DNA from 2 places in the Rhizobium sp. FG113 genome. Region 1 is predicted to be linked to the other one. Evidence: predicted binding sites of a transcription regulator. Region 1 holds the regulator's gene; the other holds the start of a gene.
What was found. Region 1 encodes PhoB, which activates phosphate uptake and scavenging genes when phosphate is short. Its sites were predicted from a motif close to TGTCATNNANCTGTCAT; they were not measured.
Positions count from the first base shown of each region.

Region 2: a site for PhoB is predicted at 3,614-3,630, ahead of pstS (phosphate ABC transporter substrate-binding protein PstS). Genes of this name have one in related genera too.

Region 1 is NZ_JBMDKV010000002.1:522,543-529,914, forward strand. It holds gene pstA (phosphate ABC transporter permease PstA) at 1-1,021, shown strand, start outside; gene pstB (phosphate ABC transporter ATP-binding protein PstB) at 1,036-1,851, shown strand; gene phoU (phosphate signaling complex protein PhoU) at 1,895-2,608, shown strand; gene phoB (phosphate regulon transcriptional regulator PhoB) at 2,645-3,328, shown strand; gene ACODTZ_RS09740 (GcrA family cell cycle regulator) at 3,411-3,956, opposite strand; gene ACODTZ_RS09745 (aspartate aminotransferase family protein) at 4,384-5,580, shown strand; gene argF (ornithine carbamoyltransferase) at 5,628-6,545, shown strand; gene ACODTZ_RS09755 (Hsp33 family molecular chaperone) at 6,638-7,372, shown strand, end outside.
Region 2 is NZ_JBMDKV010000004.1:203,452-210,823, reverse strand. It holds gene pstB (phosphate ABC transporter ATP-binding protein PstB) at 1-525, opposite strand, end outside; gene pstA (phosphate ABC transporter permease PstA) at 573-1,421, opposite strand; gene pstC (phosphate ABC transporter permease subunit PstC) at 1,424-2,401, opposite strand; gene pstS (phosphate ABC transporter substrate-binding protein PstS) at 2,486-3,508, opposite strand; gene rsmA (16S rRNA (adenine(1518)-N(6)/adenine(1519)-N(6))-dimethyltransferase RsmA) at 3,811-4,638, opposite strand; gene pdxA (4-hydroxythreonine-4-phosphate dehydrogenase PdxA) at 4,638-5,663, opposite strand; gene ACODTZ_RS14005 (SurA N-terminal domain-containing protein) at 5,669-6,619, opposite strand; gene ACODTZ_RS14000 (LPS-assembly protein LptD) at 6,804-7,372, opposite strand, start outside.

The sequences.
Region 1 (7,372 bases):
GATCCGCGACGCCATGGTCAAGACGCTCGGCATCAACGCCCAGAGCCGTCCTGAAGTCCGCGACGCCACCGCGATGATCTCCAAGGGCGCCCCGATCGTGCTCCGCGACATGGTCGTCGCCGATCCGTCGCTGATCGGCAAGACGGTCAACGTCACGCTTCTTGCCGACGCCAATATCGACTCGGCCAACAAGGGCCAGATCGACCTGACAGTTGACGAGAAGAACCGTAAGGTCAACGACCGCCAGGTCGGCTGGATGCAGCAGATGGCGGCCAGCGGCACGCTCCACAAGGAGTTCAACACCGGCCTCTTCGTCAACGGCAATTCCAGCCGTCCGGAAGCCGCAGGTCTTGGCGTCGCCCTCATCGGCTCGCTCTACCTGATGCTGATCGTTCTTGCCCTGTCGCTGCCGATCGGTGTCGCTGCTTCGATCTACCTCGAAGAGTTCGCGCCGAAGAACAAGCTGACCGACCTGATCGAGGTCAACATCAACAACCTCGCGGCCGTTCCTTCGATCGTCTACGGTCTGCTCGGTCTCGCCGTCTTCATCAACTTCGCAGGTCTGCCGCGCTCCGCGTCGCTGGTCGGCGGTCTGGTGCTGACGCTGATGACGCTGCCGACCATCATCATCGCCACCCGCGCAGCGCTGCGCGCCGTGCCCCCTTCGATCCGCGCGGCCGCTCTCGGCCTCGGCGCTTCGAAGATGCAGATGGTGTTCCACCACGTTCTGCCGCTGGCAATGCCTGGCATCCTGACCGGCACCATCATCGGTCTGGCGCACGCGCTCGGTGAAACCGCGCCGCTGCTCCTGATCGGCATGGTCGCCTTCGTCGCCAATGCGCCTGCCACCCCGATGGATCCCTCCACGGCTCTGCCGGTGCAGGTTTACATGTGGGCAAACGAAGCCGAACGCGCCTTTGTCGAGCGCACGTCCGGCGCCATCATCGTCCTGCTCCTGTTCCTGATCGTCATGAACCTCGGAGCCATCCTCTTGCGTCGTCGCTTTGAGCGCCGCTGGTAAACGGAGTAAACATCATGAACATGTTGACGGAAGCAGCAGTTGAGAAGGCGCTAGACCAGAAGATGAATACCATTCCGTATAAAATGATCGGCCAGGACGTCTCGGTTTACTACGGCGAGAAGCGTGCGCTTTTCGACGTGAAGCTGAACATCCGCGAAAACACCGTGACGGCTCTCATCGGTCCGTCGGGCTGCGGCAAGTCCACCTTCCTGCGCAGCCTGAACCGCATGAACGACACGATCGACAACTGCCGCGTCACCGGCAAGATCACGCTCGATGGCGATGATATCTACGATCCGGATATCGACGTCGTCGAACTGCGCGCCCGCGTCGGCATGGTGTTCCAGAAGCCGAACCCGTTCCCGAAGTCGATCTACGAAAACGTCGCCTACGGCCCGCGCATCCACGGTCTCGCCAAGGCGAAGGCCGACATGGACGTCATCGTCGAGCAGAGCCTGCAGCGCGCCGGCCTGTGGAACGAAGTCAAGGACCGCGTGCATGAAGGCGGCACCGGCCTCTCGGGTGGTCAGCAGCAGCGTCTGTGCATCGCCCGCGCGATTGCCGTCAGCCCCGAGGTCATCCTCATGGACGAGCCCTGCTCGGCGCTCGACCCGATCGCGACCGCCAAGGTCGAGGAGCTCATCCACGAGCTGCGCGAAGCCTACACGATCGTCATCGTCACGCATTCGATGCAGCAGGCAGCCCGCGTCTCGCAGCGCACCGCCATGTTCCACCTCGGCAACCTCGTCGAGGAGAACGATACCGACAAGATGTTCACCAACCCGGATGATCCGCGCACCCAGGATTACATCATGGGCCGCTTCGGCTGATCTCCGAAACCGGTAAACCTCAGGACATTCAAGGATAAGCCCCATGGCATCGACACATATCTATTCCGCCTATGACGATGATCTCAAGTTCCTGACGCGCCGCATCTCCGAAATGGGCGGCCTCGCGGAACAGATGGTCGGCGACGCTGTTCGCGCGCTCGTCAACGGCGACACTTCGCTCGCCCAGAAGGTCATCTCCGACGACGTGATCCTCGATCACGCCGAGCGCGAGATCGGCGAGAAGGCGATCATCACCATCGCCCGCCGCCAGCCGATGGCTGCCGATCTTCGCGAAATCATGGGCTCGATCCGCATCGCGGCCGATCTCGAGCGCGTCGGCGATCTCGGCAAGAACACTGCCAAGCGCGTCATCGCGGTCCAGAGCACCGGCGTTCCGCGCAAGCTCGCCCGTGGCCTCGAGCATCTCTCCGAACTGGCGCTCGTCCAGCTCAAGGAAGTTCTCGACGTCTACACCAGCCGCGTTGCCGACCGCGCCAAGTCGATCCGCGAGCGCGATGAGGAAATCGACGCGATGTACACCTCGCTGTTCCGCGAGATGCTGACCTACATGATGGAAGATCCGCGCAACATCACCAGCTGCACGCATCTTCTCTTCTGCGCCAAGAACATCGAGCGCATCGGCGACCACGCCACCAACATCGCAGAGACCATCTACTACATGGCTACCGGCGCCCAGCCGGAAGGCGAACGTCCGAAGGACGACACCGCCAACACCGTCGGCGCGGTCACGGAATAAGCGTTCCGGACCCACGCCCCCAGGAGACCGAGACGAATGATCCCAAGAGTAGCAGTCGTTGAAGACGAAGAAGCACTGAGCGTGCTTCTTCGCTATAACCTTGAGGCCGAAGGCTTCGAAGTCGATACCATCCTTCGCGGTGACGAGGCCGAGATCCGGTTGCAGGAACGCACGCCGGACCTTTTGATCCTCGATTGGATGTTGCCCGGCGTATCCGGCATCGAGCTGTGCCGTCGCCTGCGCATGCGCCCGGAGACGGAGCGCCTGCCGATCATCATGCTGACCGCCCGTGGCGAGGAAAGCGAACGCGTTCGCGGCCTGTCGACCGGCGCCGATGACTATGTCGTCAAGCCGTTCTCGACGCCTGAGCTCGTCGCCCGCGTCAAGGCGATGCTGCGCCGCGCCAAGCCGGAAGTGCTCTCCTCGTTGCTGAAGTGCGGCGATATCGAGCTCGATCGCGAAACCCATCGCGTTCACCGCAAGAGCCGCGAAGTCCGCCTCGGACCGACCGAATTCCGCCTCCTGGAATTCCTGATGTCGTCGCCCGGCCGCGTCTTCTCCCGCTCGCAGCTGCTCGATGGCGTCTGGGGCCATGACATTTATGTCGACGAGCGCACCGTCGACGTTCACGTCGGCCGCCTGCGCAAGGCGCTCAACTTCTCGAACATGCAGGATGTCATCCGCACCGTTCGCGGCGCTGGTTATTCGATGGAAGCGTAAGGCGCTTCCATTTCATCCGATCCAACGAAAAACGGGCCCCGCGAGGGCCCGTTTTCTTGTGTTCCTTATCCGGCTTTCCGGGTCATGCGACCCGGTTGGCGGCCTTGCGGCGCTCGTTGACCGGCTGGTAGGCCATCCGCTGGTGGTAGGTGCAGTATGGCGAGTTGTCAGGGGACTCGCAGCCGCAGAAGTGAAAGTCATCCGTCAGCGGATCGCCGACCGGCCACTTGCACGTACGCTCGGTCAGTTCCGTAAGGCCGAGGCGGCGCGAGATCGGAACGACAACGTTGGAAGCCGGACGGTAACGGACTTCCTCGATCGCATCGATGTCCATCTCTTCCTTGAGAGCCACTGCGCCCTGCGGGCGGGCAACGGCGCGGCTTGGCGAGATGCGTGCGGAATTGAAGTTGCTGGCGGGGCGGGGCGTCGAAACCGCCGGGCGCTTCGGCGCCCGGGTCGCGGTCGTCGTGCCGCCGGCCTTGGCGCGGCCAGGCAGGTTCAGACGGTGGACCTTGCCGATGACGGCGTTGCGGCTTACACCGCCAAGTTGTGCCGCAATCTGGCTGGCGCTCAGGCCTTCGGCCCAAAGCTTCTTCAGTCTTTCAACGCGCTCGTCTGTCCAGTTCATGCCCTGTCTCCGCCTTATTGCGTTGGTGTAGGCAGAATCCCTCACCCATGGCACGGACGTGTCCGGACCAAGAAACGCTTGCTCGATTTTGGTGACTAGTTCCGCCGCATGCAGTCTAGTAATTGAGTTTTAACCTAGAGTGAGGGCGACTCCGTGACAAGAGTCGGTTGAATCGCGGCGAATCGATTTCTCGGTTTTCCCCAACTTGCTGGGTGAGAGAGTCATTTCTGCAACATTAGCTGTTGATAGCTCACCGGCACCCCGATGCTTGCTTGACGCATGCGACAAAAGCTCAGTTTTGTTGACATCGCACTGCGAAAAGACAATAGTGCCCCTCGCCGCCGAAAGGCGGCATTTTTCATTTCCGGGCACCCGCTTTTTAGCCGGAGTCCGGGCGATTATTGAGCGAATGACAGGAGATCGCGCCATGGCTGAAGCCGCGCCGCTTTATGATACCTACTCTCGTGCCCCGCTGCGGTTCGAGCGAGGAGAGGGCGTGTGGCTGATCACCGAAACTGGCGAGCGATATCTCGATTTCGGCGCGGGCGTTGCCGTGACCTCCGTCGGCCATAGCAATCCGCATGTCGTCGGAGCACTGAAGGATCAGGCCGATAAGGTTTGGCACCTTTCCAACATTTACGAGATCCCCGGTCAGGAGCGCCTCGCCAAGCGGCTTACGGATGCAACCTTCGCGGATAAGGTGTTCTTCACCAACTCCGGCGCCGAGGCGCTGGAATGCGCGATCAAGACCGCGCGCCGCTACCAGTATTCGAAGGGCCATCCCGAGCGCTTCCACATCATCACCTTCGAAGGTGCCTTCCACGGCCGCACGCTGGCGACGATCGCTGCCGGCGGCCAGGAGAAGTATCTCGAAGGCTTCGGCCCCAAGGCACCCGGTTTCGACCAGGTTCCCTTCGGTGATATCGAGGCCGTTCGCGCTGCGATCACCGATGCCACGGCCGGCATCCTGATCGAGCCGGTACAGGGTGAGGGCGGTATCCGCCCTGCGACCGTGGAGTTCATGAAGGCGCTGCGCCAGCTCTGCGATGAAAACGGCCTGCTTCTGATCCTGGACGAGGTTCAGACCGGCGTCGGCCGTACAGGCAAGCTCTTTGCTTATGAGCGGTTGGGCGTAACGCCGGACATTCTGGCCGCCGCCAAGGGCATCGGCGGTGGTTTCCCGCTCGGCGCCTGCCTTGCAACGGCTGAAGCAGCCTCCGGCATGAAGGCCGGCACCCATGGCTCGACCTATGGCGGCAACCCGCTTGCCATGGCTGTCGGCAATGCCGTGCTCGATGTGATCCTTGAGGAAGGCTTCCTGCAGCACGTCAGCGACGTGGCACTCGTCTTCCGCCAGGGGCTCGCATCGCTGAAGGACCGCTTCCCCGATGTGATCGAGGATGTCAGGGGCGAAGGCCTGATGCTTGGCGTCAAGGCGGCTGTTCCGTCGGCTGAGCTCCTGCAGGCCATCCGCGCTGCCAACCTGCTGGCCATTCCGGCCGGCGACAATGTCATCCGTTTGCTTCCTCCGCTCGTCGTCACCGCCGACGAAGCCCGCGAAGGCCTCGCACGCCTGGAGCGTGCCGCCGAGAGCGTGCGCGCCAAGGCAAAGAAGACGGCTTGAATGGATGGATGCCCGGCCGGATGGCGGGCGCAACAGGTTAAAGACAGATGGCTTCCCCAAAACACTTTCTCGATCTTTCCGCGGTAACCTCCTCCGACCTCAGGGTCATCATGGATGACGCCAAGACCCGCAAGCAGGCCTTCAAGGCCGGCCAGGGCGACAAGCCGCTGGCAGGCAAGATGCTGGCGATGATCTTCGAAAAGCCCTCGACGCGTACCCGCGTCTCCTTTGACGTCGGCATGCGCCAGCTCGGTGGCGAGACGCTGTTCCTTTCAGGCACCGAAATGCAGCTCGGCCGCGCCGAAACGATTGGCGATACCGCGAAGGTCCTGTCGCGCTATGTCGACGCAATCATGATCCGCACCACCGACCATGCGCGCATGCTGGAGCTCGCCGAACACGCGACGGTTCCCGTCATCAACGCTTTGACGGATGACACCCATCCCTGCCAGATCATGGCCGATATCATGACCTTCGAAGAGCATCGCGGCCCCATCAAGGGCAAGACGATTGCCTGGATGGGCGATGGCAACAACGTGCTGCATTCGCTGGTCGAAGGCGCTGCCCGTTTCGGCTATCGCATGAACATGGCGGTACCCCTTGGTTCCGAGCCGAAGGATCACTATCTGAACTGGGCCCGCAATGAGGGCGCCGAGATCATGCTGAGCCATGATGCAGACCGTGCGGTCGCCGGCGCCGATTGCGTGGTGACCGATACCTGGGTCTCCATGAATCAGGAACATCGGGCCCGGGGTCACAACGTCTTCCAGCCTTATCAGGTCAATTCGGCTTTGATGGCACAGGCCGACAAGGATGCATTGTTCATGCATTGCCTGCCGGCCCATCGTGGTGAGGAAGTTACCGACGAAGTGATCGACGGCCCGCAATCCGTGGTCTTCGATGAAGCGGAAAACCGTCTTCATGCGCAGAAGTCGATTCTTGCTTGGTGCCTGGGCGCGATCTGAACCATACTGGAGGCCACATCGGGCCGGACAGGCCCGTGGCCGCGCTGGCGGATGGACGGGCTCGTCCGCTGCCCTCAGACTAGGAGAAGACCATGGCAGAAGCTGCAGCCACCCTCGGCGAATTCGATTTCGCCGGCGATGATCATGTCGTTCCGTTTCAGGTGGAAGGCCTGGATGTGCGCGGTCGCGCTGTCCAGCTCGGCCCGATGCTGGATGCGATCCTCGATCGCCACAACTATCCCGCACCCGTCGCCCGCCTGCTGGCCGAAGTCATCGCGCTGACGGTGCTGCTTGGCACGTCGCTGAAGTTCGAAGGCAAGTTCACCGTCCAGACCAAGAGCGACGGCCCGGTCGATCTGCTTGTCGCCGATTTCTCGACGCCCGAGAACGTGCGCGCCTATGCCCGCTTCGACCAGACGCTTCTGGACGAGGCAGTTGCCGCCGGGCGCGCCGAGCCCGAGCACCTGCTCGGCAAGGGCATGCTGGCGTTCACCATCGACCAGGGCAAGTTCAGCCAGCCTTACCAGGGCATCGTCGCGCTCGACGGCGCCACGCTGGAGGATATAGCCGGCACCTACTTCCGCCAGTCGGAGCAGATCCCGACGCGCGTGCGCCTCGCCGCCGCCGAACTGTTCGATCGCGACGAAGCGGGCAAGCCGCGTCATCGCTGGCGGGCAGGGGGCCTCGTTGCCCAGTTCCTGCCGGAAGCGCCCGAGCGCATGCGTCAGGCTGACCTGCACGGCGGCGATGGCGATGAAGGTACCGTCCAGCATGCGGAAGACGATGCCTGGGCCGAAGCGCGTTCGCTGGTGGAAACCATTGACGCC
Region 2 (7,372 bases), on a different contig from region 1:
CGGCTCGTCGAGCAGTAGAACCTCTGGCCGCAACGCCACGCCGCGCGCGATGCACAGACGCTGCTGCTGACCGCCGGAGAGGCCGAGACCGCTCTGCTTGAGCTTGTCCTTCACCTCGTCCCAAAGCGCCGCCTGCCGCAGGGCCTCTTCCACGCGCCCGTCCATCTCCGTCTTCGACAGCCGCTCATGATGGCGGATGCCGTAGGCGACGTTGTCGTAGATCGACATGGGGAAGGGGACCGGCTTCTGGAACACCATGCCGACGCGGGCGCGCAGTTCGTTCATCGGATAGCGGGGGTCGAGAATGTTGTCGCCATCGAGCTTCACGGTACCCGTTGCCCGCATGCCCGGATAGAGCGCGTAGATGCGGTTGAGGATGCGCAGCAGCGTGGACTTGCCGCAGCCAGACGGGCCGATCAGGGCCGAGACCTGCCGCTCCGGAAAGCTGATGCTGACATCGCGGATCGCCTGCGTCTTCCCGTAGAAGAAGTTGACGTTTTCGAGCGTGATCTTGTTGGTCTTCATGGTATTCGCGGTCCTGCCGGTGTCGAGTGCGCTGGAAGATTGCAGCATTATTTCCCCCGTCTGCTCAGGATGATTCGTGATCCGACACTGAGCAACAGCACGATGGCGGTCATGACAAAGGCGCCGGCCCAGGCGAGCGTATGCCACTCGTCATAGGGGCTCATCGCGTACTGGAAGATGACGACCGGAATGTTGGCCATCGGCCCGGACATATCCGTGCTCCAGTACTGGTTGTTGAGTGCGGTGAAGAGAAGCGGCGCGGTCTCGCCGGAGATACGGGCGACAGCAAGCAGCACGCCGGTCAGGATACCGGCGGACGCGGCGCGATAGAGTACATGCACCGTCACCTTCCAGCGCGGGATGCCGAGCGAAAGTGCGGCCTCGCGCATGACGTCGGGCACCAGCCGCAGCATCTCGTCGGTGGTGCGTACCACGACCGGCAGGAAGATGAAGCCAAGCGCGATACCGCCGGCATAGCCGGAGAAGCGCCCGGTCTGCCGCACCACCAGTTCGTAGATGAAAAGGCCGATGATGATCGACGGCGCGCTGAGCAGGATGTCGTTCACGAAACGAACGAGATCGCCGATCTTCTTGCCGCGGCTGTATTCCGAAAGATAGGTGCCGGCCAGGATGCCGATCGGCGTGCCGAGAACAACGGCCATGAGAACGATCAGAAGGCTGCCCATGAAGGCATTGGCCAGACCGCCGTCTTCGCCGGGTGGTGGCGTCATTTCGGTCAGCAGGCGAGGGCTGAGCGCCGTGATGCCGTTGATCAACGTCGTCCACAGGATCCAGACGAGGAAGATGAGGCCGATCACCGTGGCGACCGTCGCGAGAGACAAGGCGATGGCGCTCTTGATCTGCCGGTAGCGATAAAGGGAGTTGGATGTCGTCATGATTATTCTCCCTTCTGCCTGGCGATCCGGAGCAGCATCAGCTTGGCGGCGGCCAGCACGATGAAGGTGACCACGAAGAGGATGAAGCCGAGGCCGATCAGCGACGACAGATAGAGATCCGTATCGGCCTCGGTGAACTCGTTGGCGATGGCCGCAGCGATCGAGTTGCCGGGTTCCATCAGCGAGATCGCGATATTATGCGTATTCCCGAGCACGAAAGTGACGGCCATGGTCTCGCCGAGCGCGCGGCCGAGGCCGAGGAAGATGCCGCCGACGACGGCGGTGCGGGTATGCGGGATGACGATATCGCGCACGACCTCCCATTTGGTCGAGCCGAGCGCGTAGGCCGATTCTTTCAGCTGTGCCGGGACGACGAGAAAGACGTCGCGCATGACCGAAGCGATATAGGGGATGATCATGATGGCGAGCACGATGCCCGACGTCAGCATGCCGATCCCCATGGGAGCGCCCGAAAACAGCGCGCCAATAACCGGCAGCGGACCGAGCCAGTCGATCAGAACGGGCTGGATATAATCGGCCATGAAGGGCGCGAAGGTGAAGAGGCCCCACATGCCGTAGATGATGCTCGGAATGCCGGCGAGCAATTCGATGGCGCCGCCGATCGGTCCGCGCGCCCAGCGTGGCGCCACTTCGGTGACGAACACCGCTATGCCGAGGCTGATGGGGACGCCGATGATCATCGCGAGCGCCGAGGTGACCAGCGTTCCGTAGATCGGCACGAGGCCGGCGAATTTCTGGGCGACGGGGTCCCATTCGGTGCCGTAGAGGAATTCCAGGCCGAAGGTGCGGAAGGCAAGCAGGCCGCCCCAACCCATGGAGAAGGTCGCCGCCAGAAGCGCGATCAGCACGAACATGCCGCAGCACAGCACGATCGCGGAAAATACCATGTCGCCGGTCACGCCATGGCGACGCTTCACGCCGACACTCTCGGCGCGCTGCGATGCCAAAACTTGGCTCATTGTCTGTTCTCTAATCTTTGAGGGGCAATCAAAGTTAAGCCGGCCGGAAAGCAGAGCTCTCCGGCCGTTTCGACAGTGTGGGGATCAACCCTTGAACTGGGCGGTCCAGTAGGCTTCGATCTGCTTCACGAGGCTATCGGGAAGCGGAACGTAGTCGAGCGAGGAAGCCTGCTTCTGGCCGTTCTCGAGCGCCCACTTGAAGAACTCGAAGGCAGCCTTGGAGCGAGCTTCGTCCTTGGCCTGCTTGTACATGATTGCCCAGGTCGTAGCCGTGACCGGCCAGGCCTTGTCGCCAGGAGCGTTGGTCATGATCAGGTTGAAGTCCTGAGCCTTATCCCATTCGGCGCTGGCTGCGGCAGCGCCGAAGCTCTCGGCGTTCGGCTTCGGATACTTGCCGGCAGCGTTTTCGATGAGGACGTAGGGCAGCTTGTTCTGCAGCGCATAGGCGTATTCGACGTAACCGATCGAGTCCTTCACGCGCGTTACGTAGGCAGCAACACCTTCGTTGCCCTTGCCGCCGATGCCGACAGGCCAGTTGACGGCGGTGCCTTCACCAACCTTGGACTTCCAGTCAGCATTGACCTTCGAGAAGTAGTTGGTCCAGTTGAAGCTGGTGCCCGAACCGTCCGAGCGGTGAACGACGGCGATCTGCGAATCCGGCAGCTTAACGCCCGGGTTCAGGTCGGCGATGGCCTTGTCGTTCCACTTGGTGACGTTGCCGAGGTAGATGTCAGCCAGAACCTTGCCGGTGAGCTTCAGCTCGCCCGACTTGATGCCCTTGACGTTGATGACGGGAACGATGCCGCCAACAACCAGCGGAAACTGGCCGAAGCCGCCATCCGTCAGTTCCTTGGATTCGAGCGGCTTGTCGGAGGCGCCGAAATCGACCGTCGCGGCCTTGATCTGGGCGATACCGCCGCCAGAACCGATCGACTGATAGTTCAGCTTGTCGCCGGTCTTCTTGTTGTAGTCAGCCGACCACTTGGAAAGAACCGGGTAAACGAAGGTGGAGCCGGCGCCGGTGATATCGGCGGCGGAAGCGGAGGCGGCCATGACGGCCGCGAGGCCGATGCCGAAACAGGTCGTCAAAAATCTGTTGGTACGCATAAGGGTTCGCTTTCCTGAAAGCTGAAAAGATGACGGCGAGATCAATAGGGGGCTACTTGTTTGCTTGCGCAACGAGTCTCGCCGGGAACGGGCTATTCCCCAGAGACAACAGTTTCATGACAGTCGATGAGGCAAACCGCATTCACACGATGTTAAAGCGCATCGTTGAGAAAAAGTTGGTTTTCGGTCGCGGAAATACTTGGTTTTCCCAAGTCAAGACGACTGGATTCGTAGTGTTTAACAAGCATAAAAGGCCGCTGCCTTCGCGCAAGCTAACATTGATCTCGGTGAGCGTGGAGGGCTTAGAGGCTGTTTGCCAGGCGGCAGAACTCTTCGACGGAAAGCGTCTCCGCGCGTCTCTGCGGATCGATGCCAGCCTTTTCGAGTAGCTTCTCGCCGCCGATCGGCTTCAGGCTCTGGCGCAGCATCTTGCGGCGCTGGCCAAATGCTGCCTGGGTCACTTTTTCGAGATTGGCGACAGAGCAGGGGATCGGGTTCTCGTTCGGCTTCAGATGCACCACCGTCGAGGTTACTTTCGGCGGAGGTGTGAAGGCCTGCGGCGGGATGTCGAACGCCATGTGAGCGTTCGTACGCCAGCCGCAAAGCACGCCCAGCCGTCCATAGTGATCGTCTTCCTCGTCGGCGACGATACGCAAGCCCACTTCCTTCTGGAACATCAGCGTCAGCGACTGCCAGAACGGCGGCCATTGCTTCGGCAGCAACCAGTTCACCAGGAGCTGGGTCCCGACATTATAGGGAAGGTTGGCGATGATCTTCACCGGTCCCTCAGGCGCCAGCGCCTCGAAGTCGGTGGTCAAAGCGTCGCCTTCGATCACCTCAAGCCGGCCGGGATAATGCGCCGATACTTCGGCAAGCGCCGGCAGACAACGCGGATCGCGCTCGACGGCGATGACCTTCTTGGCGCCGAGTGCAAGGATCGCTCGCGTCAAGCCGCCGGGACCGGGACCGACCTCAAACACCGTCGCGTCTTCGAGCGGGCCCGCGTTGCGCGCCACCTTCTGCGTGAGGTTGAGGTCGAGGATGAAGTTCTGGCCGAGCGCCTTGCGCGCATCCAGGCCATGCCGCCTGATCACGTCGCTCAGCGGCGGCAATCCGTCCAGTGCGGCCATCAGGAATTGCTCTTGGAAACGCGACCGAGGTGTCCGGCGAGCTTCAGTGCGGCAACCAGGCTGCTCTCGCGCGCCAGCCCCTTGCCGGCGATGCCGAAGGCGGTGCCATGGTCGGGCGATGTGCGGATGAAGGGCAGGCCGAGCGTCACGTTGACGGCATCGTCGAATCCGAGCGCCTTGGCCGGGATCAGAGCCTGGTCGTGATACATGCAGACCGCCACGTCGTAGCGCGCGCGTGCCTCGTCATGGAACATGGTGTCGGCGGGCAGGGGGCCGATCGCATCGATGCCTTCTGCGCGAAGGAACTGGATCGCGGGGTGGATCACACTGGCGTCTTCCTTGCCGATGGCGCCATCTTCGCCGGCATGCGGATTGAGGCCCGCGACGGCAAGGCGTGGATTGGTGATGCCAAAACGCTGGACGAGATCGGCATGCGCGATCCGGCAGGTCTCGACGATCAACTCCGCTGTCAGCGCCTGCGACACATCCTTGATCGGGATGTGGATCGTGACGGGGATCGTGCGAAGCTTCGGTCCGGCGAGCATCATGACGGGTGTCACGGGCGTGCCGGTCACGCGTTTCGCAAGCTCGGCCAGAAACTCGGTATGTCCGGGAAAACGGAAACCGCTCTCATAGAGAACGGACTTGGCGATCGGGTTAGTGACGACGCCGAGTGCTTCGCCGCTGATCGTCAGCGACACAGCCTGCTCGATCGCTGCAATCGTCCCTCGGGCCGTCGCGACATGCGCTTCGCCGGCGATGACTTCAATTCCTGCGGGGATCGGCAGAACGGGAACGGCATCGGCGAAGACGTCGATTGCGCTAGCGCAATCGGTCTCGCGGATCGCGACAGTCAGATCCAGCATCCGCGCGCGGGTGGCAAGGACGTCAGGATCACCGATGAAAATAAAAGGCGGCAGGCCAAGCTCGCGGCGGCGCAGCCAGGCCATCAATGTGACGTCAGGGCCGATCCCGGCGGGATCGCCCTGGCTCAGTGCAAGCGGACGGGAAAACGCGAGCGTCATCGACATCAGCGGCGAACGATCTGCGCTTTTTTGCGCAGTTCGTCGAGATACTTGGTCGCGTTGGCGTTTTCCGGCGGCGCGTTCTTGTCCTTGGCCTTGTTCAGATCTTCTTCACGGAAGACCATTTCGGCTGCCTGATCGTCAGAGACCTGGCGCTGGCTGCAGATTGCGAGATATTCGACGCCCTTTTCGGTCACGCGCGTTGCCGTGGTGTTGCCCTTGGCCTGTTCGACCAGCGGCTTCCACTCAGGCGGCAGTTCCGGCGCCAGCATGCGGCCGAGGTCGCGAACGGAAACGTCACGCATCGTGGCGGCGAAAACCTTCGCCTGTTCGCAACCCGGATACTTCGAGCGCGAGGCTTCCGCTTCGCTCTTGCGCTTGCCGACGATACCCTTCTTGCTGGCGGGCACGACGAAGATCATCTGCTGCAGGATATACTCGGTGGTCTCCGGCTTCTGCTTGTTGTTTTCCATCATGCGGGCAACGAGGTCGGCGTTCGACATCTTGTTGCTGTTGCCATAGCGTGCGTTGACGAGGCGCGGCCAGCTCATCTGTACGGCGATGAACGCCTTGAAGTGATCGACGCCGACGCCTGCCTGGTTGAGGATCTGCGTCATCTGCGCTGTCGTCAGCTTGTTGCCGGTGGCAAAGCGCGCGAAGGAAGCATCAACGTCGTCCTTGGACACCGACATGCGGACGCGGGAGATTTCCTGTTCCTTCAACGTCTGCTCGATAAGCTGGTCTTCAGCAGCCTTGGCATCCGCCTTTTGATGCTGCAGGCGCAGGAAGGCCTGGCGCTTGGCCACGTCACCGCTGGTGAGAGCCGTCCCGTTGACGACCACTCGGACTTCGCTCGCGGCATAGGCCATGTTGGCCTTCGGCAGTGCCAAGCCAGCGACAGTGGCGAACGCCAAGCCTGCGATCATCGTTCTTACGGTGTTCTTCGCGCCAATCATCTGTCGACCCTTCCCATTGACGCCGCGCTTTCGCGTCGCGGCGCGCCTATCTTACCGAGATAACGTCAGCGTTGCTGCCTTCGAGACGCAGCAGCATATGCCGCATATATCCAATGGCCACAATGTCCTGCATAGCGTTACGGCGAAAGAAAGGCCCCTTTCTTTCGCCGTGCTACAAAATCGATCAGTTGTTGTAGATGTTACCGTATCCGAGCTCGCTGGCATCACCGACATTGATGTCGCCAAGCGTACGGAATGTCAGCCTCGCGCCGATCGTCCAATCGCTTGCCGACTGGTCGCTGGTGTCGCGCTTGTCGGAGTAGGCGATGGTAAAGATCGTGCACTCGTCCTCGTATGTGAGGCCGATGGTCTGGCGCGTGAACGTGTTGTTGTTCAGATCGTAGGCGATACCGCCGAAGATCGACCAGTAGTCCTTGAACTTGACCCGAGCGCGCGTCTGGAGTTCGTCGTTATCCGTGTCGTAGCCATATTCCGGCTGCGCGGAGACGTGCGTGTAGAGAAGCTGGCTCTGGAACGCGTCCGTCTCGAAGCCGGCCGTCAGGTCGCCGCGGCGAAGCTCGAAGCTCTTTTCGTCGAGGCGGTACGAAGCGGCGAATGCAAAGCCCTGCGGCGTCTCGATACCGCCGAGACCGACATAGTCGGACCGCGTGGTTTCAAGGCCGGAATCGGCTCCGACATTGACGAGATCGTCGGTGTCGAACGAGTTCTGTCCGCCCAGCTGGAAGGACTGGC